Regions from separate parts of the Streptomyces sp. NPDC051218 genome, predicted to be linked through region 2. Evidence: predicted binding sites of a transcription regulator. Region 2 holds the regulator's gene; each other region holds the start of a gene.
The links. Region 2 encodes HrcA, which represses chaperone genes, less so after heat shock. Its sites were predicted from a motif close to TTNGCACTCNGNNNNNCNGAGTGCNAA; they were not measured.
Positions count from the first base shown of each region.

Region 1: groES (co-chaperone GroES) is a predicted target of HrcA. The motif match lies at 2,390-2,416, and genes of this name have one in related genera.
Region 3: groL (chaperonin GroEL) is a predicted target of HrcA. The motif match lies at 8,206-8,232, and genes of this name have one in related genera.

Region 1 is NZ_JBITEU010000009.1:203,779-213,948, forward strand. Features, by position in the region: gene ACIBCK_RS26760 (methyltransferase domain-containing protein) at 1-975, opposite strand, end outside; gene ACIBCK_RS26765 (polysaccharide deacetylase family protein) at 1,058-2,017, shown strand; gene groES (co-chaperone GroES) at 2,561-2,869, shown strand; gene groL (chaperonin GroEL) at 2,987-4,612, shown strand; gene ACIBCK_RS26780 (SDR family NAD(P)-dependent oxidoreductase) at 4,760-5,533, opposite strand; gene ACIBCK_RS26785 (MOSC domain-containing protein) at 5,567-6,244, opposite strand; gene ACIBCK_RS26790 (LysR family transcriptional regulator) at 6,324-7,220, shown strand; gene ACIBCK_RS26795 (WhiB family transcriptional regulator) at 7,253-7,615, opposite strand; gene ACIBCK_RS26800 (response regulator transcription factor) at 8,006-8,617, shown strand; gene ACIBCK_RS26805 (sigma-70 family RNA polymerase sigma factor) at 8,884-9,459, shown strand; gene guaB (IMP dehydrogenase) at 9,612-10,170, shown strand, end outside.
Region 2 is NZ_JBITEU010000001.1:895,716-905,885, forward strand. Features, by position in the region: gene ACIBCK_RS04135 (nitronate monooxygenase) at 1-219, opposite strand, end outside; gene dnaJ (molecular chaperone DnaJ) at 531-1,670, opposite strand; gene hrcA (heat-inducible transcriptional repressor HrcA) at 1,671-2,687, opposite strand; gene ACIBCK_RS04150 (hypothetical protein) at 2,757-2,879, shown strand; gene ACIBCK_RS04155 (MBL fold metallo-hydrolase) at 2,890-3,633, shown strand; gene ACIBCK_RS04160 (DUF3097 domain-containing protein) at 3,669-4,493, shown strand; gene hemW (radical SAM family heme chaperone HemW) at 4,961-6,193, opposite strand; gene ACIBCK_RS04170 (SpoIIE family protein phosphatase) at 6,281-8,209, opposite strand; gene ACIBCK_RS04175 (HAMP domain-containing protein) at 8,480-10,170, shown strand, end outside.
Region 3 is NZ_JBITEU010000004.1:456,431-466,600, reverse strand. Features, by position in the region: gene ACIBCK_RS15630 (ABC transporter substrate-binding protein) at 1-836, shown strand, start outside; gene ACIBCK_RS15625 (DUF3263 domain-containing protein) at 847-1,134, shown strand; gene otsB (trehalose-phosphatase) at 1,151-2,011, shown strand; gene ACIBCK_RS15615 (trehalose-6-phosphate synthase) at 2,286-3,677, opposite strand; gene ACIBCK_RS15610 (hypothetical protein) at 3,687-4,352, opposite strand; gene ACIBCK_RS15605 (glucosyl-3-phosphoglycerate synthase) at 4,454-5,398, opposite strand; SAM riboswitch class I at 5,567-5,701, shown strand; gene thrC (threonine synthase) at 5,719-7,026, shown strand; gene ACIBCK_RS15595 (MoaD/ThiS family protein) at 7,133-7,408, shown strand; gene ACIBCK_RS15590 (cold-shock protein) at 7,832-8,035, shown strand; gene groL (chaperonin GroEL) at 8,360-9,985, shown strand; gene ACIBCK_RS15580 (esterase/lipase family protein) at 10,104-10,170, opposite strand, start outside.

The sequences.
Region 1 (10,170 bases), on a different contig from region 2:
GGTGACGTACGCGATGGTCTCGTCGATCAGGCCGCCCTCCACCCGCGCGGCCACCTCCGCCACCAGATGCGCACGGATGACGGCGCCGTCCGGCTCGTACAGATAGCACCCGATCGCCCGCACCGGCGGGTCCGGCAGCATCGCGTCGAGCGAGGACCACAGCGACGCCCCCGAGGGCAGCAGCGTCGCGCGGTGCGAGGAGGGGGTGTCCGTGCCGAACCACAGCACCGCCTCCTTCACGTCCCCGGCGTCCGAGATCCACTCGGCCGCGGCGTCGGCGGGAACTGCCTCGTGCGGAATCCCAGGGGCGATCTTCAGCGCCGCGCGCGGAGCCTTGCGGGCGGCCTCGATCGCCCAGGAGAGGGGCGGGGAGTAGGCCTCGGGGTCGAAGATGCGGCCCCGCCCGCCCCGCCGCGCCGGGTCGACGAAGACCGCGTCGTACGCGGACGTGTCGACCTCGGTGACATCGGCCTCGCGCACCTCGATGAGATCCGCGAGCCCGAGCGCCTCCGCGTTCGCACGCGCCACCGCGCAGGTCAGCGGGTCGCGGTCGACGGCGAGGACGGCGATACCGGCGCGCGCGAGGGCGATCGCGTCGCCGCCGATGCCGCAGCAGAGGTCGGCCAGGGTGCGGACGCCGAGTGCCTTGAAGCTCTCGGCGCGATGCACGGCCACGCTCGTACGGGTCGCCTGTTCGACGCCGTTCGGGGTGAAGAACATCCGGCCCGCGTCCTCGGTCCCGAACTTCGCCACCGCACGCCGCCGCAGCCGCGCCTGCGCGAGCACCGCCGTGACCAGTTCCGCCGGGTGCTCGCGGCGCAGGCGGGTCGCGACGGCCAGCTCCCGGGCCGGGTCGGCCTCCCGCACCTCGTCGAGATCGAGCAGGGCCCGGCCTTCGGGGGTGAGCAGCGCGGAGAAGGAGGTCAGGGCGGTCGGGGCAGTCGGATCACGGTCGAGGTCGTTCACCCGCCCCATTGTGGGCCAGTCGGTGGATGGTGTGCGTCCGGCGGCGGTGTCGGCCGGGCAGCGGGGCTGTGAGCTGCAAAGCTTCGGCGCCATGCAACTAGTACGACAAAACGACAAATTTAGGGCGAGACGGAAGGGCCGGGGGCGGGTCCGGGCGCAGGGCCGGATCAGGGGCCGAGTGCGGGCCGGGGCCGCCGTGCTGACCGCCGCCGCCATCGTCTCCGGCTGCGCCTCGGGCGACGACGGCGGAGCGAACCCCGCCCCCGGTCAGCAGCGCCTGGACGCACCGCCCGCCCGCGCCCTCGACTCCTACGCCCACAAACTCCGCGTCACCCAGGTCGCCCGCGCCGCGGCCGCGAAGCGCTGGGGCCTGGCGAAGCCCCCGCTGGCCGCGCCGCTCGCCCCGGCCAAGAAGCCGACGATCACCACCCGCAAGGGGTTCGAGGTGAAGGGGCAGGCGAGTCTGCCGCCGGTCTTCACGACCATCCCGACCAAGAAGAAGGTCGTCTTCCTGACCATCGACGACGGCGCCGAGAAGGACCCTGCGCTGCTCAAGATGATGAGCGAACTGCAGATCCCGTACACCGCGTTCCTCAGCGACTACCTGGTCAAGGAGGACTACGGCTACTTCAAGAAGATGCAGTCGCGCGGGGTCGTGCTCAACAACCACACCCTGAACCACCCCTACCTGCCGGGACTCTCGTACAAGCAGCAGCGGCGCGAGATCTGCGGCATGCAGGACGTCATCCACAAGCGGTACGGCAAACGCCCCGAGCTCTTCCGGCCGCCGTACGGCAACTACAACGCGGACTCGCTGCGCGCCGCCAAGTCCTGCGGCATCAAGGCCGTCCCGCTGTGGGCGTCCGAGGCGTTCCCCGACCGCATGGACTGGCGCGAGTGGGACCGGGACCTGCACCCCGGCGACATCATCCTCACGCACTTCCGGGGGCGCGAGGACTGGAAGGGCACGATGCCCGACATGATCCGCAAGGTCATGAAGACGGTCACCGACAAGGGGTACGCGGTGGCCAGGCTGGAGGACTACCTGTGACCGGGCGGGCGCGGGCGCGGCGGTTCCTCGTCGGCGCGCTCGCGGCAGGCGTGCTCGCGCCCGCGCTGCTCACGGGGTGCGCGCAGTCGGTCGACCCGATCGAGAGGCTGGGGCGGAAGGCGGCGGAGAAGGTCCCGCCGAAGAAGCCCGGGGTGTCGCCCAGCTGCGCTCCACCTGCGGGGGCGCCGGAAACGGGGCGGCAGTTGAGGACGGAGGCGGGGCGGCGCACGGCTACGGAGAAGGGGTACACGGCCACGGATTCGGGGCGGAGCACGGCCACGGAGACGGAACCGCCCACCGCGGGGAAGCGTTGTCCCGAGGGGCGCGGGGGCCGTTCGGCGTCGCCTCCGGGATAAGACCCGCGTCAGCGAATTAGCAGTCCGCTTGACCGAGTGCTAATCGTCGTCCTAGTCTCGGCCTTGGCACTCACCACTGGAGAGTGCCAACCAGCGACGGGCAGGTCCGGCACCCGCGACGACGGATCCACCTGGTCGCCACCCCAGACTGTTAACCCCGTAGATCTCCGAAGGGGGAGACCGGATCGTGACGACCGCCAGCTCCAAGGTTGCCATCAAGCCGCTCGAGGACCGCATTGTGGTCCAGCCGCTCGACGCCGAGCAGACCACGGCCTCTGGCCTGGTCATTCCGGACACCGCGAAGGAGAAGCCCCAGGAGGGTGCTGTCCTCGCCGTGGGCCCGGGCCGCTTCGAGAACGGCGAGCGCCTGCCGCTCGACGTGAAGGTCGGCGATGTCGTGCTGTACAGCAAGTACGGCGGCACCGAGGTGAAGTACAACGGCGACGAGTACCTCGTCCTCTCGGCTCGCGACGTGCTCGCGATCGTCGAGAAGTAATTCACCCGCTTCACCAGTATTGCTTGTGAGCTGCGCCCCTGGTCACCCCGCTGATTGCCGGGCGGCGAGGGGCGTAGTTCGTTAAACCCGAATTTTCGAGAGGGCTGAACCGCTCCCATGGCGAAGATCCTGAAGTTCGACGAGGACGCCCGTCGCGCCCTCGAGCGCGGCGTCAACAAGCTTGCCGACACGGTCAAGGTGACGATCGGCCCCCGCGGCCGCAACGTCGTCATCGACAAGAAGTTCGGCGCCCCGACCATCACCAACGACGGCGTCACCATCGCCCGTGAGGTCGAGGTCGAGGACCCGTACGAGAACCTCGGCGCCCAGCTCGTCAAGGAGGTGGCGACCAAGACCAACGACATCGCGGGTGACGGCACCACCACCGCGACCGTGCTCGCCCAGGCCCTGGTCAAGGAAGGCCTGCGCAACGTCGCCGCCGGCGCCTCCCCGGCCGCCCTGAAGAAGGGCATCGACGCCGCCGTCAAGGCCGTGTCCGACGAGCTGCTCTCGACCGCGCGCCCGATCGACGACAAGGCCGACATCGCGGCCGTCGCCGGTCTGTCCGCCCAGGACCCGCAGGTCGGCGAGCTCATCGCCGAGGCGATGGACAAGGTCGGCAAGGACGGTGTCATCACCGTCGAGGAGTCCAACACCTTCGGTCTGGAGCTGGACTTCACCGAGGGCATGGCCTTCGACAAGGGCTACCTGTCCCCGTACATGGTGTCCGACCAGGAGCGTATGGAGGCCGTCCTCGACGACCCGTACATCCTGATCCACCAGGGCAAGATCTCGTCCATCCAGGACCTGCTGCCGCTGCTCGAGAAGGTCATCCAGACCAACGCCTCGAAGCCGCTCCTGATCATCGCCGAGGACGTCGAGGGCGAGGCCCTGTCGACCCTGGTCGTGAACAAGATCCGCGGCACCTTCAACGCCGTCGCGGTGAAGGCCCCCGGCTTCGGTGACCGCCGCAAGGCCATGCTCGGTGACCTCGCCACCCTCACCGGCGGCACCGTCATCGCCGAAGAGGTCGGCCTCAAGCTCGACCAGGTCGGCCTCGACGTGCTCGGCACCGCGCGCCGCGTGACCGTCACCAAGGACGACACCACGGTCGTCGACGGTGGCGGCGACGCCTCCGAGGTGCAGGGCCGCGTCAACCAGATCAAGGCCGAGATCGAGGCCACGGACTCCGACTGGGACCGCGAGAAGCTCCAGGAGCGCCTCGCGAAGCTGGCCGGCGGCGTGTGCGTCATCAAGGTCGGCGCCGCCACCGAGGTGGAGCTCAAGGAGAAGAAGCACCGTCTGGAGGACGCCATCTCCGCGACCCGCGCCGCGGTCGAGGAGGGCATCGTCTCCGGTGGTGGCTCCGCTCTGGTGCACGCCGTCAAGGTCCTCGAGGGCAACCTCGGCAAGGAGGGCGACGAGGCCACTGGCGTCGCCGTCGTCCGCCGCGCCGCCGTCGAGCCGCTGCGCTGGATCGCCGAGAACGCCGGCCTCGAGGGTTACGTCATCACCTCGAAGGTCGCCGAGCTCGACAAGGGCTTCGGCTTCAACGCCGCGACCGGCGAGTACGGCGACCTGGTCAAGGCCGGCGTCATCGACCCGGTCAAGGTGACGCGCTCCGCGCTGGAGAACGCCGCGTCCATCGCCTCCCTGCTGCTCACGACCGAGACCCTGGTCGTCGAGAAGCCGGCCGAGGACGAGGGTGACGCCGGTCACGGCGGTCACGGTCACTCGCACTGACCCGCTGCCTGACGCTGCCGCGTAGCTGAAACGGAGGCCCGGCACCCCACTTCGGGGTGCCGGGCCTCCGTGCGTTCTTGCGTGCGAGCCCGTCGTGGCTTGTCGCGCAGTTCCCCGCGCCCCTTACGGGGCGCTCGTCCGGGGCCTCTACTGCGGGCCGTACTTCCGTCCCGTCCTCGACGTGACGCCGCCCAGCAGCGCCCTCGGCGTCACCTTCACCACGCCCATCAGGGCCTTGTAGCGGGGGTCCGGGATGGACAGGGGCTTGCCCCGCGCCAAGTCGGAGAGCGCGGCCGCCACCAGCTTGTCCGCGTCGAGCCACATCCACTTGGGGATGTTGGACGTCCCCATTCCGGCGCGCTCGTGGAACTCGGTCCGTACGAATCCGGGGCACAGGGCCATCATGCGCACCCCGGAGCCGGCCAGGTCCTTCGCCGCCCCCTGCGTGAACTGCACGACCCACGCCTTCGAGGCCCCGTACGTACCGCGCGGCACGAACGCCGCCACCGAAGCGACGTTGACGACACCGCCGCGCCCCCGCTCCCGCATCGACTTCGTCGCCGCCGACGTCAGCCGGAGCACCGCCTCGCAGTGCACCTTGAGCATCGTCAGCTCGTCCTCGATCGACACCTCCAGATACCGGCCCTTGTTGCCGAACCCGGCGTTGTTCACCAGCAGGTCGACCGTGTTCCTGCGGTCCGCGAGCCGCTTCTCGACGGCGGTGATCCCGTCGTCGGTCGCGAGGTCCGCGGTGAGCACCTCGGCCTCGATGCCGTGCCGGTCGTGCAGTTCGGTCGCCTGCTCCCGTAGCCGCTCGGTGTTCCGTGCCACAAGGACCAGGTTGTGGCCGTCACCGGCGAGCCGCCGGGCGAAGGCCGCGCCGATACCGGCGGTCGATCCCGTAATCAGAGCCGTAGTCATGGACCAAGGCTAGTGAGATCCGAAGACCTCCGGTCACGGCGTCCGTGAGCCGTGCTTCTCCGCGTACTTACGAGCCGTCTCGATCAACTCGGGATGCAGCGCGTCCCCGGCGGCGAGCAGACTCGGCAGCAGGTGCTTCTCCGTCATCACCGCCCTGAACTGGAGGGCGACGGTGACATCGTGCTCCGGACGGTGCGCGATCTCTATCGCGTCCCCGGCGCGGATCTCACCCGGCTCGATCACCCGCAGGTAAGCGCCGGGAGTGCCCTGTTGAGTGAAGCGTTTGACCCACTGCTTCTCACCGAGGTGGCCCTGGAACGTCTGGCAGGGGATGCGGCCCGACGTCACCTCCAGGAGCAACTCGGGCCCGACGCGCCAGCGTTCGCCGATCTTCGCGCCGCTGACGTCGATCCCGGACGTCGTGAGGTTCTCGCCGAAGGAACCATGGGGCAGCGGGCGGCCGAGCAGCCGTTCCCATGCGTCGAGGTCCTCGCGCGCGTAGGCGTACACCGCCTGGTGGTCGCCGCCGTGGTGCCGCGTGTCGCAGACCTCGTCCCCGGCAAGGCCGCTCCCGCCGACGCCTTTGGGGCCGGGCGCCGTCACCCGTACGGCCCCTTCGGCGGGCTGCTTGTCGATGCCGGTGCCGCCCGAGGGGGCGTCGCTGTAGTCCACGGCTTTGAACCGGCCCAGATTCACGGAGAGAAGCTTCATGACGGAAGGCTAGGCGAGCTCGCTCAAAGCGTCGACGCATTATTGGTCGTTCTACCCAAGCGTCGCTTATGCTTGAGCCATGATCGAGGCCCGTCATCTCCGTGTCCTGCGTGCGGTCGCCGCCACTGGCTCCTTCTCCGCCGCGGCGCGCGAGCTCGGCTGCACCCAGCCCGCCGTGAGCCAGCAGATGAAGGCGCTCGAAGCCTCCGCGGGCACGACACTGCTGATCCGCACGGGGCGGGAGATGCGCCTGACGCAGGCGGGCGAGGCCCTGGGCCGGCACGCCGCGGGGATCCTGGCGGGGCTGACGGCCGCCGAGGAGGAGGTCGCCGCCATCGCGGGCCTGCGGGCGGGCCGGGTCCGCCTCGTCTCCTTCCCCAGCGGCAGCTCGACGCTGGTGCCGAGCGCACTGGCCGCCCTGCGCGCCGCGCACCCCGGCACCCGGGTCTCGCTCGAGGAGGCCGAACCGCCGCGCTCGGTCGAGATGTTGCGCGAGGGCGACTGCGACGTGGCGCTCGCTTTCCGCTACGAAGGCGCCGGCGCCGCGGAGGAGTGGGACGACCTGGTCGTGCGGCCCCTGCTCGCCGACCGGCTCGTCGGTCTCGTGCCCGAGGGGCATCGGCTCGCCAAGGCGGAAGCGGTCGCCATCGGGGAGCTGGCCGACGAGCCGTGGATCGCGGGCTGTCCGCGCTGTCGCAGGCAGCTGGTCGAGGTCTGCGAGGGGGCGGGGTTCGTGCCCCGCATCGATTTCGCGACCGACGACTATCCGGCGGTGATCGGCCTGGTCGGCGCGGGCCTGGGGGTCGCGGTGCTGCCCGAGCTCGCCATCGAGTCCGTACGCCCCAAGGGTGCACGCACAGTGACGGTGGAGCCTGCCGTGCAGCGTGAGATCGTCGCGCTCACCCTGCCGGATCTGGCGCAGGTCCCCGCCGTGGCGGCCACGCTGGACCACCTGGAGCGCGCCGCGAAGCGCTGAGCACTGCTGGGTGCTTTCGAAGAAACGTTCCTTCAGGTGTGCGTGATCATGCCGCCGCTCGGTGCCCTGTGCGTGGCCGTGGCCGTGGCCGAGGGAGCGGACGTCGTGACGAGGCGGTTGCGCGCGCGGCCCATGAGCTCCTCGCGCTCGTCCTCGGTAAGCCCGCCCCACACGCCGTACGGCTCCCGTACCGCGAGGGCGTGAGCGGCGCACTCCGCGCGTACCGGGCACCTCATGCAGACCTCCTTGGCGGAGTTCTCACGCGCGCTGCGCGCCGCGCCCCGCTCGCCCTCGGGGTGGAAGAAGAGCGAGCTGTCGACCCCTCGGCAGGCCGCGAGGAGCTGCCAGTCCCAGAGATCTGCGTTCGGTCCGGGAAGGCGGGAGAAATCTGCCATTGCTTGTCTCCTGGTAGCCGTTCTGCGCGGATACGGTGCCCACGACCGTACATCTACTGTCTAAGGAGATGAAAATATGACTCATTGGAAAATCTAGCCACAGACACCAGCAAAAGGGAAGGAAGAGGGCTAAATGGGGCATTGGTTGTGATGAAACGTTGAGGGTCTCTTGCGCTACCTGCTCCGTGTCTGCGCCCTCACGTAGAGTGCCGAAGGAGGCCCACCGCCCCGTAACTCTTTCGGGTGACCGTCGTTGAGAGTGCGGAGGCGGTTGAAAGAACAAGCGCTCGGGCAGATGTCCGAGAGCGTCAACCGCACAGGTGACGAATAAGTACCAGCCTGGAGGCTCAAGGTGACGCGCAGCAGCTGTGAGAGCCGCGGAGGACAGTCATGACATCCGTCCTCGTCTGCGACGACTCCCCGCTCGCCCGAGAGGCGCTCCGCCGCGCGGTCGCGACCGTGCCCGGCGTCGAGCGCGTGACGACAGCGGCCAACGGCGAGGAAGTCCTCCGCCGCTGGGGCGCCGACCGCTCGGACCTGATTTTGATGGACGTACGCATGCCCGGTCTGGGCGGCGTGGAGACGGTCCGGCGGCTGCTTTCCGCCGACCCCGGTGCGCGCATCATCATGCTCACCGTGGCCGAGGACCTGGACGGGGTCGCACTCGCGGTCGCCGCCGGTGCCCGCGGCTATCTCCACAAGGACGCCTCGCGCGCCGAACTGCGGGCGACCGTCACGCAGGCACTCGCCGACCCGACGTGGCGACTGGCTCCGCGCAGACTGCGCTCGGCCGAGATGGGCGCGGCGCCCACCCTCACCGCGCGTGAGATCCAGGTGCTGGAGGGTATGAGCCACGGCCGGTCGAACGCCGAGATCGGACGTGAGCTTTTTCTCTCCGAGGACACGGTCAAGACCCACGCCAGGCGGCTCTTCAAGAAGCTCGGCGCCTCGGACCGCGCGCACGCGGTGGCGCTCGGTTTCCGCTGGGGCCTGGTCCGATAGGTGTGCCGCCGTGCGGGCACGGCGATCCCCGCCCGCCGTGTGGTGGGCGGGGTGACGGACGCCCGTCGCTCCCTCTCGGGGGAGCGGTTGCCGTTGCTTCGCCGCCGATGCCGCATCCTTGAGATGTGGAGTTCCTCGGGGACAGGTCGGTCGAGCGGGAGGGGAGGGCGCACGAGATGAGTTCCGGCGCACCTGCTCATAACGCTTCGGTGCACAACTACGGACGTGGTGCCACGGATCAATCGGCGCCAAGGCACCATGGACCGATGCGCGATGACAGGACGACGGTGATCGGTGCCCTCGTCCTTCGCGCGGTCGAGGGTGACGAGCAGGCGACGCACGATCTGCTGGCTCATGTGCACCCCCTGGCGCTGCGGTACTGCCGCACCAGACTCTCCCGACTGCCGGGCGACGCACGGCACTTCGTGGAGGACCTGGCGCAGGAAGTGTGCGTCGCGGTGCTTCTGGCACTGCCGCGCTACAAGGACACCGGGCGCCCCTTCGAGGCGTTCGTCTTCGCGATCGCCGCGCACAAGGTCGCCGACCTTCAGCGCGCGGCGATGCGCCATCCCGGGTCCACGGCGGTGCCGTCGGACGAGATGCCGGAGCGGCCCGACGACTCCCTCGGACCCGAGGAGCGCGCGCTGCTCAGCAGCGACGCCGAGTGGGCCAAGAAGCTCATGGCGAACCTTCCGGAGAACCAGCGCGAGCTGCTGCTCCTGAGGATCGCGGTCGGGCTCACGGCCGAGGAGACCGGGCAGATGCTGGGCATGTCCCCGGGCGCCGTGCGGGTCGCGCAGCATCGCGCGTTGAGCAGGCTGCGGGCGCTGGCCGAGCAGTAGCGATCAGCGGTCGCCCGGCGATCGCCTTCGGTGTCCATCCATGCCGTATGAACGTACGAACCTGGTCGATGATCTTGATCGTGGAATGAGACACCCTCGGTTCCCGTTAGCATGGACATCCGCACCGATCAAGGCCATTTGGGGAAGGTGTCATGACTGCAAACGGCGGTTCTTCGACTGGGGTGCCCGAGAAATTCGCGACGCTCGGGCTGACCTACGACGACGTGCTGCTGCTGCCCGGCGCGTCGGACATGGCGCCGGACCAGATCGACACCTCCTCGCTCATCTCGAAGAACGTGCGTGTGAACGTCCCGCTGCTCTCCGCGGCGATGGACAAGGTCACCGAGTCCCGCATGGCGATCGCGATGGCGCGCCAGGGCGGCGTCGGCGTGCTGCACCGCAACCTCTCCATCGCGGACCAGGCCAACCAGGTCGACCTCGTGAAGCGCTCCGAGTCCGGCATGGTCACCGACCCGATCACGGTGCACCCGGACGCGACGCTCGCCGAGGCCGACGCGATCTGCGCCAAGTTCCGCATCAGCGGCGTCCCGGTGACCGACCCGGCGGGCAAGCTGCTCGGCATCGTCACCAACCGCGACATGGCCTTCGAGTCGGACCGCACGCGCCAGGTGCGCGAGGTCATGACGCCGATGCCGCTGGTCACGGGCAAGGTCGGCATCTCCGGCGTCGACGCCATGGAGCTGCTGCGCC
Region 2 (10,170 bases):
CTGCGGCATGAAGAGGTTCACGCCGAACGGACGGCTCGTGAGCCCCCGCAGCTGTTTGATCTCCTGGTACATCCCGTCGGCGGTTTTGTACCCGGCGGCGAGGAAACCGAGGCCTCCGGCCTCGGAGACGGCCGCGGCGAGCTGGGGGCACGAGGCGCCTCCCGCCATGGGGGCCTGCACGATCGGGAGGCGGCAGAGATCGGTCAGTGCGGTGGGCATGAACGCATCGTGCCACTTCCTGGCCGGGGGGCCGAATCGCGGGTCTTTCCCACCCACCCACCCGTCACCCGGCATGATCAGGAGCGCCCCAAGGGGCGCGGAGCTGTGACATGTGCGGCTCCGCCGCGAGGCGCGAGCAACCCACAACGCCCCGTAAGGGGCGCGGGGCTGTGACATGTGCGGCTCCGCCGCGGGGCGCGAGCAACCCAGGACAGCCCGCGGACAGACAGCAAAGCGCCCCCGGCACGGGCGAACCGCTACCGGGGGCGCAGGAAAGGCACCGCTCGAGGCGCCCTCGCCCGTAAAAGGCGCTACCGCCCGTTGAACGCGTCCTTGAGGCGGGAGAACAGACCCTGCTGTCCCGGCTGGAACTGCCCCGTGGGCCGTTCCTCGCCGCGCAGCACCGCCAGCTCCCGAAGGACCCGCTCCTGCTCCGCGTCCAGCTTGCTCGGCGTGAGGACCTCGACGTGCACGATGAGGTCACCGCGACCGCCGCCCCGCAGGTGCGTGATGCCCCTGCCGTGCAGCGGCACCGACTGGCCGGACTGCGTGCCCGGCCGGATGTCGACCTCCTCCATGCCGTCCAGCGTCTCCAGGGGCACCTTGGTGCCCAGGGCCGCGGCCGTCATAGGGATGGTGACCGTGCAGTGCAGGTCGTCACCGCGCCGCTGGAAGACGGCGTGCGGCAGCTCGTGGATCTCCACGTACAGGTCGCCTGCGGGGCCGCCGCCGGGGCCGACCTCGCCCTCGCCCGCGAGCTGGATCCGCGTGCCGTTGTCGACACCGGCGGGGATCTTCACGGTGAGCGTCCGCCGCGACCGGATGCGGCCGTCGCCGGCGCACTCCGGGCACGGGGTGGGCACGACCGTGCCGAAGCCCTGACACTGCGGGCACGGCCGCGACGTCATGACCTGACCGAGGAAGGACCGCGTGACCTGCGACACCTCACCGCGACCGCGGCACATGTCACACGTCTGAGCGGATGTCCCCGGCGCGGCACCTTCACCGCTGCAGGTCGTACAGACGACCGCCGTGTCGACCTGTATGTCCTTGGTGGTCCCGAAGGCCGCCTCGTCCAGGTCGATCTCGAGCCGGATCATGGCGTCCTGGCCACGGCGCGTGCGCGACCGGGGGCCACGCTGCGACGCCGTCCCGAAGAACGCGTCCATGATGTCCGAGAAGTTGCCGAAGCCACCGGCTCCGAAACCGCCCGCGCCGCCGCCCGCGCCCTGCTGGGACAGCGGGTCACCGCCGAGGTCGTAGACCTGCTTCTTCTGCGGGTCCGACAACACCTCGTACGCGGCGTTGATCTCCTTGAAGCGCTCCTGAGTCTTCGGATCCGGATTCACGTCCGGGTGAAGCTCTCGCGCAAGCCTCCGGAAGGCCTTCTTGATCTCGTCCTGGGAAGCGTCGCGGCGCACGCCTAGTACGGCGTAGTAGTCCGTGGCCACTTACGACTCCGCCAGGATCTGTCCGACGTAACGTGCCACTGCGCGTACTGCTCCCATCGTTCCCGGATAGTCCATGCGGGTCGGGCCGACCACGCCGAGCTTGGCTACTGCCTCGCTGCCCGAACCGTAGCCGACGGAGACCACGGACGTGGAGCTGAGTCCCTCATGGGCGTTCTCGTGACCGATCCGTACGGTCATGCCCGAATCCGTGGCTTCGCCAAGCAACTTGAGCAGGACGACCTGCTCCTCAAGAGCCTCCAGGACGGGCCTGATGGTGAGGGGAAAGTCATGTCCGAAGCGGGTGAGATTGGCCGTTCCGCCGATCATCAGCCGCTCCTCGGTCTCCTCGACCAGGGTTTCGAGGAGGGTGGAGAGCACCGTCGCCACCGTGCCGCGGTCCTCCGCGTCGAAGGACTCCGTCATGTCCTGCACCAGCTGCGGCACGTCCGCGAAGCGACGGCCCGCGACCCTGCTGTTGAGCCGCGCCCGCAGGTCCGCGAGCGAGGTCTCGCCGAACGGCGCGGGACAGTCGATCATGCGCTGCTCGACCCGGCCCGTGTCCGTGATCAGGACGAGCATCAGGCGGGCGGGAGCCAGCGAGAGCAGCTCCACGTGCCGCACCGTCGACCGCGTCAGGGACGGGTACTGCACGACCGCGACCTGCCGGGTCAGCTGCGCGAGCAGCCGCACCGTGCGCGCCACGACGTCGTCGAGGTCGACGGCGCCGTCGAGGAAGTTCTGGATGGCCCTGCGCTCGGGCGCCGCCATCGGCTTGACGCCCGCGAGCTTGTCGACGAAGAGGCGGTACCCCTTGTCGGTGGGGATGCGCCCCGCGCTCGTATGAGGCTGGGCGATGAACCCCTCCTCCTCCAGCGCCGCCATGTCGTTGCGGACCGTGGCCGGGGAGACCCCGAGGCTGTGCCGCTCGGTGAGCGCCTTGGAGCCGACGGGCTCCTCGGTGCCGACGTAGTCGTGGACGATGGCGCGCAGCACCTCGAGCCTGCGTTCATTCAGCATCCGCGCTCACCTCCACCTTTTTGCCCTGAAACCTGTCTGCCCTGCGGCTCTGCCTGGCACTCCCCTGGGGTGAGTGCCAGCCTGCGCCGCGCCCAGTGTACGGCCGTCGGGTACGGCCCCGGCAAGGGCCGGACCCGCTATGTCGGTCCGAAGGCCGAGGTGACGGCTGCCGAGCCGCCCGCGCGGGACTAGCGTCGACCTCATGGACGTGGCACTGGCGTGGGACGAGGCGGGCTGGGAGCGGCTGGCGCCGCATGTGGGGCGGCGGCGCCTGCCGGTCTGGGACTGTACGGCGGGTCTGGTGGTCGGCGGCGAATCGGCGCTGATGATCGAGGCGGGGGCGACGCTGCGTGAGGGCGGCGAGCTGCGCACCGAGGCTCGCGGCATCCTCGGCGGTGGCCGCCGGGTCACTCACCTCGTCCTGACGCATCCGCACTTCGACCATGTGCTCGGGGCCGCGGCGTTCGCGGGCGTGGAAGTGTACGGAGCCGTTGGCCTCGACGCGCTCCTGGCGAAGGGCCGCGACGAGCTGCGCCACGACGCCGTACGGCACGGGGTCGCCCCGGACGCCGCGGCGGAGGCCGCCGATCTGCTGGTGTCCCCGCACCACTCGGTGTGCGGGGAGTGGACGCTCGATCTGGGCGGCGGGGTGCAGGTGCTCCTCGCGAACGTGGGCCCGGGGCATTCGGGCCACGACCTGGCGGTCCTGGTGCCGGGCACCGCGCAGTCCCCGGAGATCGTCTTCTGCGGCGACCTGGTCGAGGAGTCGGGCGAACCGCAGGCCGGCCCCGACGCGGTCCCGGCTCGGTGGCCTGCCGCGCTCGACCGGCTGCTGGAGCTGGGCGGCGAGGACGCGCTGTACGTGCCGGGGCACGGTGCGGTGGTCGATGCGGCGTTTGTCCGTGCGCAACGCGCCACACTGGCGGCCCGCTTCGGCGTGTCGTAGCGAGCCTCCCCCTTCTTCTTCCTATCGTCGGGAAAATGCGCCAGTACTCCGCGGACCTGACCCCGCCCTGGAAGAAGCAGAAGCCCGTGCCGGAGGTCGCCGCGGAGGCGGACCTCGTGGTGGAGGAGCTGAGCACCGGCTTCTGCGGGGCGGTGATCCGCTGCGAGAAGACGGCGGAGGGTCCGACGGTGACCTTGGAGGACCGCTTCGGCAAGCACCGCGTCTTCCCGATGACGCCGGGGGCCTTCGCCCTGGAGGGCCGGACGGTGACGTTGGTCCGCCCGTCCACCGCATCCTCCACCTCACCTGTACGTCCCACGCGTACCGCTTCGGGTTCGGTGGCCGTGCCGGGGGCTCGGGCCCGGGTCGCCCGTGCCGGGCGGATCTACGTCGAGGGGCGGCACGACGCGGAGCTCGTGGAGCGGGTGTGGGGTGACGACCTGCGGATCGAGGGCGTGGTCGTCGAGTATCTGGAGGGCATCGACGACCTGCCGGGGATCGTGGACGACTTCTCCCCCGGGCCCGACGCGCGCCTGGGGGTCCTGGTGGACCACCTGGTCCCGGGCTCCAAGGAGTCGAGGATCGCGGCGGCGGTGAGTTCTCCGTCGGCGCTGGTGGTGGGGCATCCCTATATCGACGTGTGGGAGGCGGTGAAGCCGTCCTCGGTGGGGATCGCGGCGTGGCCCCGCGTCCCGCGCGGCCAGGACTGGAAGACGGGCGTCTGCGAGGCACTGGGCTGGCCCCCGAACACGGGCGCCGCGTGGCAACGGATCCTGGGCTCGGTCCGGAGCTACCGGGATCTTGAACCGGCACTGCTGGGCCGCGTGGAGGAACTGATCGACTTCGTGACAGCGCCTTAAGCCGCCGCCGTCTCCGAGTGCGACCTGGCCCGCCGCTGCGCGGCGGATCTCTCCAGGCGTCGGGCCCTCGCCGCCTGCGGACCGGCCTTTCCGCCGCTGCGCGGCGATTCTTTCCCGCCCACCCACCCGATTGCCCCGCGGCTTGCCCAGCGGGGACCTGGGCCTCGCCATCTCCGAGTGCGTCTGACCCACCGCTGCGCGGCGATTCTTTCCCGCCCACCCGCCCGATTGCCCCGCGGCTTGCCCAGCGGGGACCTGGGCCATCTCCGTCTACGGGTGCAAGCTGTCCCGCCCACCCGTCCGATTGCCCCGCAGCTGCCCACCCAGCCCCGCCAGGCATTCTCAGCCCGTCCGGCGTTTGAGGACGAACTCGGCGGAGCCGGTGATGACGGCAACCGCGCGGCCGGCGAAGCCGGAATTTCGGGAAGGGGTGGGATTGGGGAGAGCCCCGCAGGGCCGCTGGAACCTCAGTCCACCAGATCCCGCACAACCCCGTCCGCCAACAACCGCCCCCGCAGGGTAAGCACGGCCCGCCCCTCCTCGTAGGGCCCCGCCTGGAGGAGGCCGTCCGCGAGGGCCCGCCCCGCAGCCGCAAGGCCGGCGGGCCGAAGCAACGACAACGGACACCCCTCAAGCAACCGCAGCTCCAGCAGAATCCGCTCCACCCGCCGGTCCTCCGCAGCGAGCACCTCCCGCCCCGCCCCCGGCGAGCGCCCAGCGGCCAACGCCCCCGCGTACGCCCCGGGATGCTTGACGTTCCACCACCGCACGCCCCCGACATGACTGTGGGCCCCCGGCCCGGCCCCCCACCAGTCGGCCCCACGCCAGTACAACTCGTTGTGCAGGCACCGCCCCGCCTCGGACGTGGCCCAGTTGGACACCTCGTACCAGGAGAACCCGGCACCGCCGAGGACCTCGTCGGCGATCAGGTACCGGTCCGCGTGCACGTCGTCGTCCGTCATCGGCACCTCGCCGCGCCGGATCCGCCGCGCCAGCTGTGTGCCCTCCTCGACGATCAGGGCGTACGCGCTGACGTGGTCGGGCCCGGCGCCGATCGCCGCGTCGAGCGTGGCCCGCCAGTCGTCGTCGGTCTCGCCCGGGGTGCCGTAGATGAGGTCGAGGTTGACGTGCGCGAAGCCCGCGGCCCGCGCCTCCGCCACGCAGGCCTCGGGCCGGCCGGGGGTGTGCGTGCGGTCGAGCACCTTCAGTACGTGCTGCTTGGCGCTCTGCATCCCGAAGGAGACGCGGTTGAAGCCGCCGGCCCGCAGTTCGCTCAGGTAGGCGGGATCGACGGACTCCGGGTTCGCCTCGGTGGTGATCTCCGCGTCGTCCGCGAGCCCGAACTCCTCCCGCACCGCCCCCAGCATGCGGACCAGGTCGGCCGCGGCGAGCAGCGTCGGCGTACCGCCCCCCACGAAGACGGTCTGGACGGGGCGCGGGTCGTCCCCGAGCACCTTCCGTGCGAGCCGCACCTCATCGACCAACGTGTCCGCGTAGTTGTCGCGCGAGGCGAGCACGCCGCCGGAGCCGCGCAGCTCGGTCGCGGTGTAGGTGTTGAAGTCGCAGTAGCCGCAGCGGGTGGCGCAGTACGGGACGTGGAGGTAGAAGCCGAGCGGTCGTGTCCCCGCAGCCGCGAGGGCGGACGCGGGCAGGGCCCCGTCCTCGGGCATGGGCTCACCATCGGGCAGTGCGGAAGGCATACCTTCGATTGTCCCGCACCACGAAGGGACCCGACGCCGCGCCACAGGCCCCGCGGTGCACGCCCACGACGCCGCACCCGATCCCGCCTACTGCGCCTGCAACACCAGCACCGCCAGATCATCGTCCGGCGGCCGCTCGGAGAATTCGTGCACCAGGCGCTTGATCCGTTCCGCCACCAGCGCCGCGTCCAGCCCGGCGCAGCTCGCGAGCGCCGTCGCGAGGCCGTCGCCGTCATCGAACATCAGTTGCCCCGTGCGGCGCTCCGTCACCCCGTCCGTGACGCAGAGCAGCGTGTCCCCCGTCCGCAGATCGAACGTCTCGCTCGTGTACGTCGCGTCGTCGACGACCCCGAGGAGCAGCTGGGGCGTGGCCGCCGCGCGGACCGTCCCGTCCGGGGAGAGCAGGAGCGGCAGGGGGTGGCCCGCGCTCGCCACCGTGCAGCGGACTCCGCCGTCGTCCGTGGGCACCAGCTCCCCGTAGAGGAGGGAGAGGAAGCGGGAGGTGGCTCCGTCGGGCGGGACGCCCTGGCCGCCGGCCACCGCGACCACCGCCGCGGCCGCGTCCGCCGCCTCCGTCGCGTCGTCGAGCAGGAGCTGGTTGAGGCGGTCGAGCACCTCCGCGACCTCGTACCCCTCGCGGGCGAGCAGCCGCAGCCACGGCCGGGCGAGGCCGATCACGACGGCCGCCTCGACGCCCTTGCCCTGTACGTCGCCGAGCGCGAAGCACCAGCGGCCCTTGCCCGCCTGGAACACGTCGTAGAAGTCACCGCCGGGTCCGCCCTTGTCCCGCGGTTCGTACACGACGCCGCTGTGCACTCCGGGGATGTCCGCGACGGAGCTCGGGAGGAGGCCGCGCTGGAGGACCTGGCTGATGGTGGCCTGGCGCTGGTAGCGCCGCGCCGCGTTGATGGCCAGTGCGACGCGGCGGCTGAAGTCCTCGATGAGGCCGGTGACTTCGTCGGCGAAGCGCACCATGCCGGCCCGCCCGATGATCAGCGTGCCCAGGCCGCGACCGCCCGCCGTGAGGCGGTACGCGAGGGCCGTGCCGCTCGCCTCCTCCGGCACCGAGAGCGCCTCGCCGGGCCACGGCACGGGGACGGCGCCGGAGCCGACGGATTCGGGCAGCCGTGGCGGGTCCTTCTCCAGGCTGCGGCGCAGTTCCTCTATGCGCTGCTCACTGGTGTGCCAGACGCGGGCGAGCCGGGAGCCCGCGCCCCCGCTCATGGAGTCGCGCGGCGCGACCTCCGCCTCGTCGTCGAGCCATACCGCGCACCAGTCCGCGAGCCGCGGCACGAGCAGCTGCCCGGCGAGTGCGGCCACCAGGTCCTCGTCGAACTGTCCTGCGAGCAGGTCGGACGCCTCGGCGAGGAAGGTGAGCGCGCCGCGGTTGACCCACTCCGTGTCGTGCGTGATCCGCTTCGGCAGCGGCGCGAGGATCTCGGCGGTGCGCAGTCCGCGCTGCACGGCCTGCTCGCTGGCGTACGACTCGATCTCGTGCACGGCCTGGACGCCGCCGACCGGGAGGCGGGCCCAGACGGCCTTGGTGCCGGTGCGGTAGGTGATGCCCCAGGAGTCGGAGAGGGTCGCGACGAGCTGAAGGCCGCGGCCGTACTCGGGGGTGCCGGGCGGCTGGGGCATGGGCTCGCTGCGGACCGCTCGGGCGGGGTGGTGGTCGGAGACCTCGATGACGAGGGTGTCGGTGCTCTCGCCAAGGCCCGCCTCGTCGAGCCGGCACAGCAGCTCGACCGTGGTGCCCGCGTGCACGACGGCGTTCGTGACGAGTTCGCTGACCAGGAGCACGGCGTCGTCCGCGAGCCGGTCGGTGACGCCCGCGGCGGCGGGCACCGCGAGCTCGACCCAGTCGGCGAGCGCGGCCCGTACGAACTTGCGTGCGGCCGCGGGTGCCAACGGGTTTCCGGGCAAGGACGTGCACACCACCGCCGGCGGGCCGGGCTGGTGCCCCGGCTGGGCGGACGCACGGAAAGTGGTCTCCCGTTGCATCGGAATGGACCCCACGTTTCGGCTCCTGAGCAGTTCGGTCGAATACGCCTCAGGCGACACGGACAGAGTGACAGACTGGCCACGCCCATAAGCACCGAGTTACTGAAGTGGGCCGCTATGAGTGAGAACAGTGCTATGCCCGCGCTCGGTTACGGTCGGATTCCGGCACCGAAACCAGCTCCGTCACCTCCGCCGCAGGCCGGGAACGATCCGGACCCGGCACCAGAAATCATTCCGGAGACCGCCCCGGAAGCGGCGTCCGAACTGCGCATCCTGCTGTCCGCCATGCGGGCGGCCCGCGACGGGGACTTCACCAAGGTCACGGTGAGCGGGCACGGCCTGGTCGCCGAGCTGCACACGGTGTTCAACGAGATGCTCGACCGCTCCCTGCACTTCGACAGTGAACTCACGCGCGTACGCCGGGAGATCATCCGTCACGGGCACCTCGACGAGCGGTTCACCGCGAGCCCGGGGCAGGGCAGCTGGGCCACGCGGGTGGCGGACGCCAACTCCCTGCTGGACTCCCTGGTCGCCCCGGCGGCCAACGCGACGCGCGTACTGAACGCGGTCGCGGGCGGCGACCTCACCCAGCGCGTGGACCTGCACGACGGCTCGCGCGAACTGCGGGGAGACCTGCGGCGCCTGGGCCGCGCGGTGAACACGATGGTCGACCAGCTGTCGCTCTTCACGGGCGAGGTCACCCGCGTCGCCCGCGAGGTCGGCACGGAGGGGCGGCTCGGCGGGCGCGCCAAGGTGCGCGGCCTCTCGGGCAGTTGGCGTGACGTGACGGAGGCCGTCAACACGATGGCGGCCCGGCTCACCGCCCAAGTGCGCGACATCGCCCTGGTGACGACGGCGGTGGCGCAGGGCGATCTGACACGGACGGTCACGGTCGAGGCGACGGGCGAGCTTCTCGAACTGAAGCTGACCGTCAACACGATGGTCGAGCAGCTCTCCGCGTTCGCCGCCGAGGTGACGCGTGTCGCTCGTGAGGTAGGCACCGAGGGGCAGTTGGGCGGCCGGGCGCAGGCCCGTGGTGTGTCCGGGGTCTGGAAGGACCTCACGGACAACGTCAACTTCATGGCGTCGAACCTCACCTCTCAGGTGCGAAACATCGCCCAGGTGACCACGGCCGTCGCCAACGGCGACCTGAGCCAGAAGATCACCGTCGACGCCCGGGGCGAGATCCTGGAGTTGAAGTCGACGGTGAACACGATGGTGGACCAGCTCTCCGCGTTCGCGGACGAGGTGACCCGCGTGGCCCGCGAGGTCGGCACGGAGGGCAACCTCGGCGGCCGGGCTCAAGTGCGCGGCGTGTCCGGCGTATGGAAGGACCTCACCGACAACGTCAACTTCATGGCGGACAATCTCACCTCTCAGGTGCGGAACATCGCGCTGGTGTCGACGGCCGTCGCCCAGGGCGACCTCGGCAAGAAGATCACGGTCGAGGCGAAGGGCGAGATCCTCGAACTGAAATCCACCATCAACACGATGGTGGACCAGCTCTCCGCGTTCGCCGACGAGGTGACCCGCGTGGCCCGCGAGGTCGGCACCGAGGGCAACTTGGGCGGACAGGCCCAGGTGCGCGGCGTGTCCGGGGTCTGGAAGGACCTCACCGACAACGTCAACTTCATGGCGCTGAACCTCACCTCCCAGGTGCGGAACATCGCCCAGGTCACCACGGCCGTCGCCAACGGCGACCTCTCCAAGATGATCACGGTGACGGCGCGCGGCGAGATCCTGGAGCTGAAGGACACCGTCAACACGATGGTGGAACAGCTGCGGGCCTTCGCGGACGAGGTGACCCGCGTGGCCCGCGAGGTCGGCACGGACGGACGGCTCGGCGGCCGGGCCCAGGTGCTCGGCGTATCGGGCGTGTGGAAGGACCTCACCGACAACGTCAACTACATGGCCGACAACCTCACCGGCCAGGTCCGCAACATCGCGCAGGTCGCGACGGCGGTGGCCCAGGGTGA
Region 3 (10,170 bases), on a different contig from region 2:
CGTTCGCCTCCTCCACGCGCCTGCTCTTCTACAACGAGAAGATCTTCAAGGACGCCGGCCTCAGGCCGCCGCAGAGCTGGAGCGATCTCGCGGCCGCCGCCAAGACACTCAAGGCGCGCGGCGTGAAAATCCCCTACGCCCTGCCGCTCGGCAAGGAAGAGGCGCAGGCCGAGACGATGCAGTGGCTGCTCAGCGGAGGCGGCGGCTACACCGACAACGTCGGCACGTACGACATCGACTCCCCGCAGAACGTGAAGACCTTCACCTGGCTGAAGGACGAGCTCGTCGGCAAGGGCCTGACCGGGGCCACGCCCCCCGCCAAGCTCGACCGCGCCGAGGCCTTCGCCGCCTTCACGCGCGGCGACGTCGGCATGCTCAACGGCCACCCCACGCTGATGCAGATGGCCGCCAAGAAGGGCGTGAAGTACGGCATGGTGCCGATGCCCGGCGTGAACGGCAAGGCCCAGGCCACGATGGGTGTCGCCGACTGGATGATGGCCTTCAAGCAGAAGGGCCACCGCGAGGAGGTCGGCAAGTTCCTCGACTTCGCCTACAGCACCAAGAACGTCCTGGACTTCTCGCGCGAGTACGACCTGCTGCCCGTGACGAACACCGCCGCCGAGCAGATGACGGGCAACAAGAACGACGAGGCGCTCGCCGAGTTCCTCGACGAGCTGCCCACCTCGCAGCTGTACCCCGTCGGCAAGACGTCCTGGGCGCAGGTGTCCGTCGATGTGAAGAAGTACATCGGCAAGTCCGTCGACGAGAACGGCAACCCGGCGTCGATCCTCAGCCAGATCCAGACCAAGGCGGCCACCGAGGAGAACTCGGAATAGCGTGGCCGGCATGACGGATGCCACGGACGCCTCGGATCCAGCCGATTCCTCCGACGACGCGTTCCCCGACACCGGTCTCTCCGAGCGCGACCGCGCGATCCTCGCCCTTGAGCGCCGCGACTGGGTGACCGGTCCCGGCGCCAAGGAGCGGGCGGTGCGTGAGCAGCTCGGCCTGGTGCCGGTGCGCTACTACCAGCTCCTGAACGCCCTGCTCGACGATCCCCGCGCCCTCGCGCACGATCCGGTCACCGTCAACCGGCTTCGGCGGGTCAGGGAGTCCCGGCGCACGGAGCGTTGAGCGTAGGGTCGGGCCCATGGGTGACCTTGAGTATGCGCCGAACTCTCCCGAGCTGCCCGAGCCCGTGACCCCCGCGGGGCGCGAGGGCCTTGCCGCGCTCCTCGCGCGGCCCGGGAAAACCGTGATCGCGCTCGACTTCGACGGCACGCTCGCGCCGATCGTGCCCGACCCCGAGCAGGCCCGCGCCCACCCCGACGCCGTCCCGGCCCTCGCCGCGCTCGCGCCGAAGGTGCTGTCCGTCGCCGTCGTCACCGGGCGCCCCGCGGGCGTGGCGGTGCGCTACGGCGGCCTCGCGGGTGTCCCGGGCCTCGAACACCTCGTCGTGCTCGGGCACTACGGCGCCGAGCGCTGGGACGCCGTCTCCTCCACCGTGCACGCGGCCGAGCCGCACCCCGGGGTCGCCGCCGTGCGCGCCGAACTGCCGGGGTTCCTGGACACGATCGGCGCCTGGCGCGGCTCGTGGATAGAGGAGAAGGGGCGCGCGGTGGCCGTCCACACCCGCCGCGCGTCCGATCCGCAGGCCGCCTTCGAGGCGCTGCGCGAACCGCTCGCCGAGCTGGCGTCCCGCCACGGCCTGATCGTCGAACCGGGCCGCATGGTCCTGGAGTTGCGCCCACCGGGCATGGACAAGGGCGTGGCCCTCGCCGACTACGTACGGGAGGTAGGCGCCGAGACCGTCCTGTACGCGGGCGACGACCTCGGCGACCTCCCCGCCTTCGCGGCGGTGGAGAAACTCCGCTCCGACCAGGTGCGGGGGCTGCTGGTGTGCAGTGGCAGTGCGGAGGTGGCGGAGTTGGCGGAACGGGCCGACTTGGTGGTGGACGGGCCGGAGGGCGTGGTGGAGCTGCTCTCCGCCATCGCTGCTCAACTGGGCTGACCGGCGCCGAGGTTAGGGCTGACGCCTACCCGGTGACTTTTCCCCAACCCCGCCCCTTCCCGAAAACCCGCTCGGCGCGGGGGCCTTGGTGGCCGTCATCACCGGCTCCGCCGAGTTCGTCCTCAAACGCCGGACGGGCTGAAAATGGCCGGCTCCGGGGCAATCGGGCGGGTGGGCGGGGATTCAGCCCCTCCGGCGTTTGAGGAGCGGGGTCTGGGGCGGAGCCCCAGTTTCGGGAAGGGGTGGGATTGGGGAGAGCCCCGCAGGGTCCGCCCTACCCCAGCGCCCGCAGCTGGTCCAGGAACCACTGGGCCGGGGGGAGTGCCGTCGCCGCTGCCGCGAGGCGTTTCGTGCGTTCCGCCCGCTCCTCCAGAGGCATCGTCAGCGCCGCGTGCAACGCCGCAGCCGTGCCCGTCACGTCGTACGGGTTGACGACGATCGCGTCCTCGCCCAGTTCCTCGTACGCCCCCGCCTCCCGAGACAGGACAAGAGCGCACCCCTCGTCCGAGACGACCGGAACCTCCTTGGCCACGAGGTTCATGCCGTCCCGGATGGGGTTCACCAGCGCCACGTCCGCGAGGCGGTACGCCGCCAGGGAGCGGGCGAAGTCGTCCTTCACGTGGAGGACGACCGGGGTCCAGCCCTCCACCCCGAAGCGGGAGTTGATCTCGTCGGCGACCCGCTGCACCTCCGCCGTGTAGTCGCGGTACACCGAGAGGTCCTGCCGCGAGGGGTACGCGAAGGCGACGTGCACCACCCGCTCCCGCCACTCGGGGCGGGACTCAAGCAGCTCGCGGTAGGCGTGCAGGCCCCGCACGATGTTCTTCGACAGTTCCGTCCGGTCGACGCGGACGATCACCTTCCGGTCGCCGGAGCCCCCGATCTGCTCCCGCAGCGCGACAAGACGTTCCTCCACGTCCGCCCGCCGCGACCGCTCCCGCAGGAAGTCCGCGTCCGCGCCCAGGCCGTGCACCCCGATCCGCGTACCCGTCGTACCGCCGAGGACGGCCACGCAGCATTCCGTGAACGCGTCCGCCCACCGGCCCGTGAGGAACGCCGCCCGGTCGGCCCCGAGGATGCCGCGAAGCAGCTGCTCCGCGACGTCGTCCGGCAGCATCCGGAAGTAGTCGACCGGTGCCCACGGCGTGTGCGAGAAATGGCCGATGCGCAGGTCGGGACGGAGCTCGCGCAGCATCCCCGGCACCAGCGCCAGGTGGTAGTCCTGGACGAGGACCGCCGCGCCCGCCGCGGCGCTCTCGGCGAGTGCCTCGGCGAAAGCGCGGTTGTACGTCTCGTACGACGCCCACTGCGCCCGGAACTCCGGGCCGAAGGCCGGTTCGAGCGGGGTCTGGTAGAGCATGTGGTGGACGAACCACAGCACCGAGTTCGCGATCCCGTTGTACGCGTCGGCGTGCACCTGCGGATCGATGTCGAGCATCCGCACGCCCGGCTCGCCGACCCCGCGCCGCACGGCCTCCCGGTCGCCGTCGCCCAGCGCCGCGCAGACCCACAGGGCATCCGCATCGTCCCCGATCGCGCTCAGACCCGAGACGAGTCCGCCTCCGCCCCGCTTGGCCGTCAGTTCCCCGTTCTCTTCAAGGGTGTACGTGACGGGGCCGCGGTTGGACGCGACGAGGACGTGGGCGGCGGCGTGCTCGGAGACCATGTGGCGAACCTAGCCCCTGGGGGGAGGGCTCAAACGTCTGCTTCTCGCCGCCGCCACCGCGAGCGCCCCCAGCGCGCACAGGGCGATCGCGAGACCCGCGTACAGCATCGTGTCCGACTCGTCGCCCGCCTCGGCGAGCCCCCGAGGTCCGCTCGCCATCCCCACCGGCTCCTCCTGCCGCTGCGGGGCCGGCCGTGCCTGCACCCGCTGGGCGACGATCGCCGACGTGCACGGGGTGCCGCCGCCCCGGACGGACGCGGGGCAGTTGCTGCCGGGCGCCGTCACGGTGATCGCGCGCGCCTCACCGGAGGTGCAGGGCGCCTTCAGCCGCTGGGTGACGGTGACCTTGCCGCGCCGGTGGACATCGCCCTTCCACACGTACGTCCGTCCCTGCGTGGTGACCTTGCCGCTGCTCGCCACCGGCTTCGAGCCGGGCGTCGCAGGCCAGGACGCGACGGCCCCGGTGCGCGGTCTTCCCGAGGAGTTCGCGAGGACGATGGTGTTCCAGACGTCACTGCACACCGGCGCGGTCCGCTTCGCGGGCACGTTGGTGACCGTGACGTCCGGCTGCTCACGCCCGGTGCGGGCGGTGCCGTTGTCGCCGCCTTCGGTGTCCGCCGCGGCGGACACGGCCGCGGCGCCGAGCGCTCCTGCCGCGAGGGTGGCCGTGGCCATGGCCATGGCACCCACGCGTAGCGCGTTTCCCGTTACCTGTCTGACCCACATAAGCACCCACATAAGTGGGGAATGTAGACAAAATGCCCGGCTCGGGGCGGTTACGCCACGCGGCGTGCCGTGTACTCCGCGATGCCGCACATCGGCGGGCGCTCCTCCGTGTCCACCGAATGGGTCCGCGGCTCGAACCCCTGCTCGCCCCGTTCGAACTGGGTGAGCTCGGGCCGTACGAGATGGCCGCGCGCGAGCCGCAGCTGTGCCGTCCGGTAGATCGCCGCGGCCATCCGGCCGAGCGCCTGCCCGTCCTGATGCCGGTGCTTGCGCACACCGACATCGACCTGCGCGAGCGCGTCCAGGCCCACGGTGTGCAGCGCGTCGACGAGCAGGCCGAGCTCCACCCCGTAGCCGACGGGGAACGGCAGCCGCTCCAGGAGGGACCTGCGGGCCGCGTACTCGCCGCCCAGCGGCTGGACGAAGCCCGCGAGCTGGGGCCAGTGCATGTTGAGCAGCGGGCGCGCCATCAGCTCGGTCACCCGGCCGCCCTGATCGGCGGTTCCGGCCAGGGGGCGGTCGTACATCGCCTTCACGAAGTCCACGTCGGGATCGGTCAGGAGGGGGCCCACTATCCCGGTCACGAAGTCCGCCGAGAACTCCCTGAGGTCCGCGTCGACGAACGCGACGATGTCGCCGCCGGTCACCAGGAGCGAGCGCCACAGGACCTCGCCCTTGCCGGGCACGGCCGGAAGGCGCGGCAGGATCTCATCCCGGTGCACGACCCGCGCGCCCGCCTCCCGGGCGACCTCGGCCGTGCGGTCACGGGAGCCGGAGTCGATCACCACGAGCTCGTCCACGAGGGCCGCCTTCTCCACCAGCTCACGGCGGATCTCGGCGACGATCGCACCGACCGTCCCCTCCTCGTCGAGGGCGGGCAGGACGACACTCACCGAGGCCCCCGACGCCCGCTTGGCGGCGACGAGTGCGCTGAGCGGACGGTCGGCGACGGACCAGGAACGCCTGGTCAGCCAGCGCTCGGCCTCTTCCAGCACGGGTGGCTCCTCCTGTATGTGGCCTACATGTGATCCATCTCGCGGTTCGGACGACTATCTCAAGGGTCCAGGCCGTCGGTTACAGTCTTGAACAACGCGGATGACCATCGCACGTCGGGGGTCATCGCGTAACAAATGCCCGGGGCCCATGAAGCCCCGGCGCCATACCGCTCATCCAGAGGGGCAGAGGGATACGGCCCGTTGAAGCCCCGGCAACCATCCCGCCGACCACGCACGCGAGGTCTCGGTGGGGAAGGTGCCAATTCCGTCTCGTGGCGAGATGCGCCGCGAGGAAGATGAGGAGAAAGGGCCTCGCCTCCATGGCTGCGCAGACTGTCGCAACGAACGAAAACACCTCTTCGACCACGGGTTCCGTGGATCTCGGCCCCGCGTCCGGCCTCTCCTGCCGCGAGTGCGGCGAGCTCTACGCGCTGGGCCCGATCTTCGCCTGTCAGGCCTGTTTCGGCCCGCTCGAAGTCGCGTACGACCTGCCGACCGGTGACCCCGAGGCACTGCGGAAGCAGATCGAGGCCGGCCCGGACAACATCTGGCGCTACGCCCCGCTCCTGCCCGTCCCCGCGGACGTGGCGTCCAAGCCGAACATCAACCCCGGCTGGACCAAGCTCGTCAAGGCCGACAACCTCGCCCGCGAACTCGGCGTCGAGCAGGGCAAGTTGTTCGTCAAGGACGACTCCGGCAACCCCACGCACTCCTTCAAGGACCGCGTCGTCGCGCAGGCCATCGAGGCGGCGCGCGCCTTCGGCTTCACCACGCTCTCCTGCTCCTCCACCGGCAACCTCGCCGGCGCCGTCGGCGCCGCCGCGGCCCGCGCCGGCTTCCGCTCCTGCGTGTTCATCCCGCACGACCTGGAGCAGGGCAAGGTCGTCATGGCCGCGGTCTACGGCGGCGAGCTCGTCGGCATCGAGGGCAACTACGACGACGTGAACCGCTTCTGCTCCGAGCTCATCGGCGACCCGCTGGGCGAGGGCTGGGGCTTCGTGAACGTGAACCTGCGGCCGTACTACGGCGAGGGTTCCAAGACCCTCGCGTACGAGATCTGCGAGCAGCTCGGCTGGGTCCTGCCCGACCAGCTGGTCATCCCGATCGCCTCCGGATCGCAGCTCACGAAGATCGACAAGGGTCTGAAGGAGCTGATCGCCCTCGGCCTCGTCGAGGACAAGCCCTACAAGATCTTCGGCGCCCAGGCCGAGGGCTGCTCGCCGGTGTCCACCGCCTTCAAGGCCGGTCACGACGTCGTGCGCCCGCAGAAGCCGGACACCATCGCCAAGTCGCTCGCCATCGGCAACCCCGCCGACGGGCCGTACGTGCTCGACATCGCGCGTCGCACGGGCGGGGCCGTCGAGGACGTGAACGACGAGCAGGTCGTCGACGCGATCGAGCTGCTCGCTCGGAGTGAGGGGATCTTCGCGGAGACCGCCGGCGGGGTGACGGTCGGCGTCACGAAGAAGCTGGTCGAGGCGGGCCTCATCGATCCCTCCCTCACCACGGTGGTGTTGAACACCGGCGACGGACTCAAGACGCTTGATGCCGTTGCCGAGAGGTCTCAGGCGACCGCGACGATCAAGCCCAGCCTTGAGGCGTTCCGCTCCGCGGGTCTTGCCAAGTAGGCATCGCTGTTGTCTGCGGGGCCGTCGTGGCTGGTCGCGCAGTTCCCCGCGCCCCTTCGGGGGCGCCCCCTGGCGGGGCGCCCCCCGATCTACCGAGGTGAATCCCATGAGCGTCAAGGTCCGCATCCCCACCATCCTTCGCACCTACACCGGCGGTCAGTCCGAGGTCGCCGCCGAGGGGGCGACGCTCTCCGAGGTCATCGCCGACCTGGAGAAGAACCACACCGGTATCGCTGCGCGCGTCCTGGACGACCAGGGCAAGCTGCGGCGCTTCGTGAACGTCTACGTGAACGACGACGACGTGCGCTTCGAGCAGGGTCTCGAGACCGCGACGCCGGACGGTGCCGGGGTCTCCATCATCCCCGCCGTCGCCGGTGGTTGATCCTTTAAAGAAACACCCTGCGTAATCTTCATTGCCCCCTCCGCGAGAGAAGCGGAGGGGGCAATTCCATGTGATTGAGCGCGGTACAGTTGGGAAGCGAGCTTCCTGTTTGTGCCGAGCGCATATACGAAGTCGCCCCGAGGGCGACAAGAAGTAGCCAAAGTGCACTGCCCATTTGCCCTCTCCGTGGCATTTGTCTGGCCCGACTTGCCCTGAACTCCGGCGAATTCTCCGCATATCACCGATCAGGCGTGCCCAGAATTCTCGTCCGATTGACCTGTTGCAGAGGGCAGTTGGACAGATACATTCAGCCGCGGTCGACGCGTTCCGGCGCACGCCTCCACAACCCATTGGGGGGGTGAGGTCTGACCCGGGTCCGCGAAGTGCGGGCCCGTGCAAGGGCCAGTAATAGGGGAGTTAGGCATGGCTCAGGGCACCGTCAAGTGGTTCAACGCGGAGAAGGGGTATGGCTTCATCGCGGTCGACGGTGGTGCGGATGTTTTCGTCCACTACAGCGCGATTCAGATGGACGGCTACCGCACCCTTGAAGAAGGTCAGCGAGTGGAGTTCGAGATCTCGCAGGGCCAGAAGGGTCCGCAGGCGGACATGGTCAAGCTCGCCGTCTGATCTCGGCGCGATCGGCCAGCGACTTAGCGAGTGACGAGGGCCCGCATCCCGACAGGGGTGCGGGCCCTCGTGCGTCCCCCGGCGGCCCGGCCGGGGACGCACCCCCCTCGTACGTCTGAGATCCGTGAGAGGCGCTTGCACTCGTAGGGGTCGAGTGCTAATCATTGGGCTTAGCACTCTCCGAGTGAGAGTGACAGAACTTGGATCGGGTCGGTGAGGCCCGCAGGCCGGGTGGGGCAAGGAACCACAAGGTTTGCAGGCCGTCCGTCGCGGGCACTGGCGCGATCCGGAGCATGCCACCCCTGTCCGGGAGGACCACTTCACATGGCCAAGATCATCGCGTTCGACGAGGAGGCACGGCGCGGCCTCGAGCGCGGCATGAACCAGCTCGCCGACGCCGTCAAGGTGACCCTGGGCCCCAAGGGTCGCAACGTCGTCCTCGAGAAGAAGTGGGGCGCCCCCACGATCACCAACGATGGTGTTTCCATCGCCAAGGAGATCGAGCTCGAGGACCCGTACGAGAAGATCGGCGCCGAGCTGGTCAAGGAGGTCGCGAAGAAGACGGACGACGTCGCCGGTGACGGCACGACGACCGCGACCGTCCTGGCGCAGGCGCTGGTCCGCGAGGGCCTTCGCAACGTAGCCGCCGGTGCCAACCCGATGGCCCTCAAGCGCGGCATCGAGAAGGCCGTCGAGGCCGTCTCGGGCGCCCTCCTTGAGCAGGCCAAGGACGTGGAGACCAAGGAGCAGATCGCTTCGACCGCCTCCATCTCCGCCGCCGACACCCAGATCGGCGAGCTCATCGCCGAGGCGATGGACAAGGTCGGCAAGGAAGGCGTCATCACCGTCGAGGAGTCGCAGACCTTCGGTCTTGAGCTTGAGCTCACCGAGGGCATGCGCTTCGACAAGGGCTACATCTCGGCGTACTTCGCCACCGACATGGAGCGTATGGAGGCGTCGCTCGACGACCCGTACATCCTGATCGTCAACTCGAAGATCTCGAACGTGAAGGACCTCCTTCCGCTCCTCGAGAAGGTCATGCAGTCCGGCAAGCCGCTGCTGATCATCGCCGAGGACGTCGAGGGCGAGGCCCTGTCGACCCTGGTCGTCAACAAGATCCGTGGCACGTTCAAGTCCGTCGCCGTCAAGGCCCCGGGCTTCGGTGACCGCCGCAAGGCCATGCTCGGCGACATCGCCATCCTCACCGGTGGCACCGTCATCTCCGAGGAGGTCGGCCTCAAGCTGGAGAACGCCGGTCTCGACCTGCTCGGCCGCGCCCGCAAGGTCGTCATCACCAAGGACGAGACCACGATCGTCGACGGCTCCGGTGAGAGCGACCAGGTCCAGGGTCGCGTCAACCAGATCCGCGCCGAGATCGAGAACTCGGACAGCGACTACGACCGCGAGAAGCTGCAGGAGCGCCTGGCGAAGCTCGCCGGCGGTGTTGCGGTCATCAAGGCCGGTGCCGCGACCGAGGTCGAGCTCAAGGAGCGCAAGCACCGCATCGAGGACGCCGTTCGCAACGCGAAGGCTGCCGTCGAAGAGGGCATCGTCGCCGGTGGTGGCGTGGCCCTCATCCAGGCCGCCGCTGTCTTCGAGAAGCTTGAGCTCGAGGGCGACGAGGCCACCGGTGCCGCCGCTGTGAAGCTGGCCCTTGAGGCCCCGCTGAAGCAGATCGCGGTCAACGCCGGCCTTGAGGGTGGTGTCGTCGTCGAGAAGGTGCGCAACCTGACCGTCGGCCACGGCCTGAACGCCGCGACCGGTGAGTACGTCGACATGATCGCCGAGGGCATCCTCGACCCGGCGAAGGTCACGCGCTCTGCCCTGCAGAACGCCGCGTCCATCGCCGCGCTGTTCCTCACCACCGAGGCCGTCATCGCCGACAAGCCGGAGAAGGCGGGCGCTGCCCCGGCCGGCGGCGGCATGCCGGGCGGTGACATGGACTTCTGATCGACCTCTGGTTGATCAGCGGTTCATCGCTTCACGCGAACCGAGGGCGGCACTCCTTCTCACGAAGGGGTGCCGCCCTCGGGCGTTTCGGGAGCCGTGCGTGACTACGGCAGGCTGACTACGGCAGGCGGTCGAGCAGCCAGGTGCAGAGTTCTTGCGTGATCAGGGTGTGGGCCTCGTTGTGG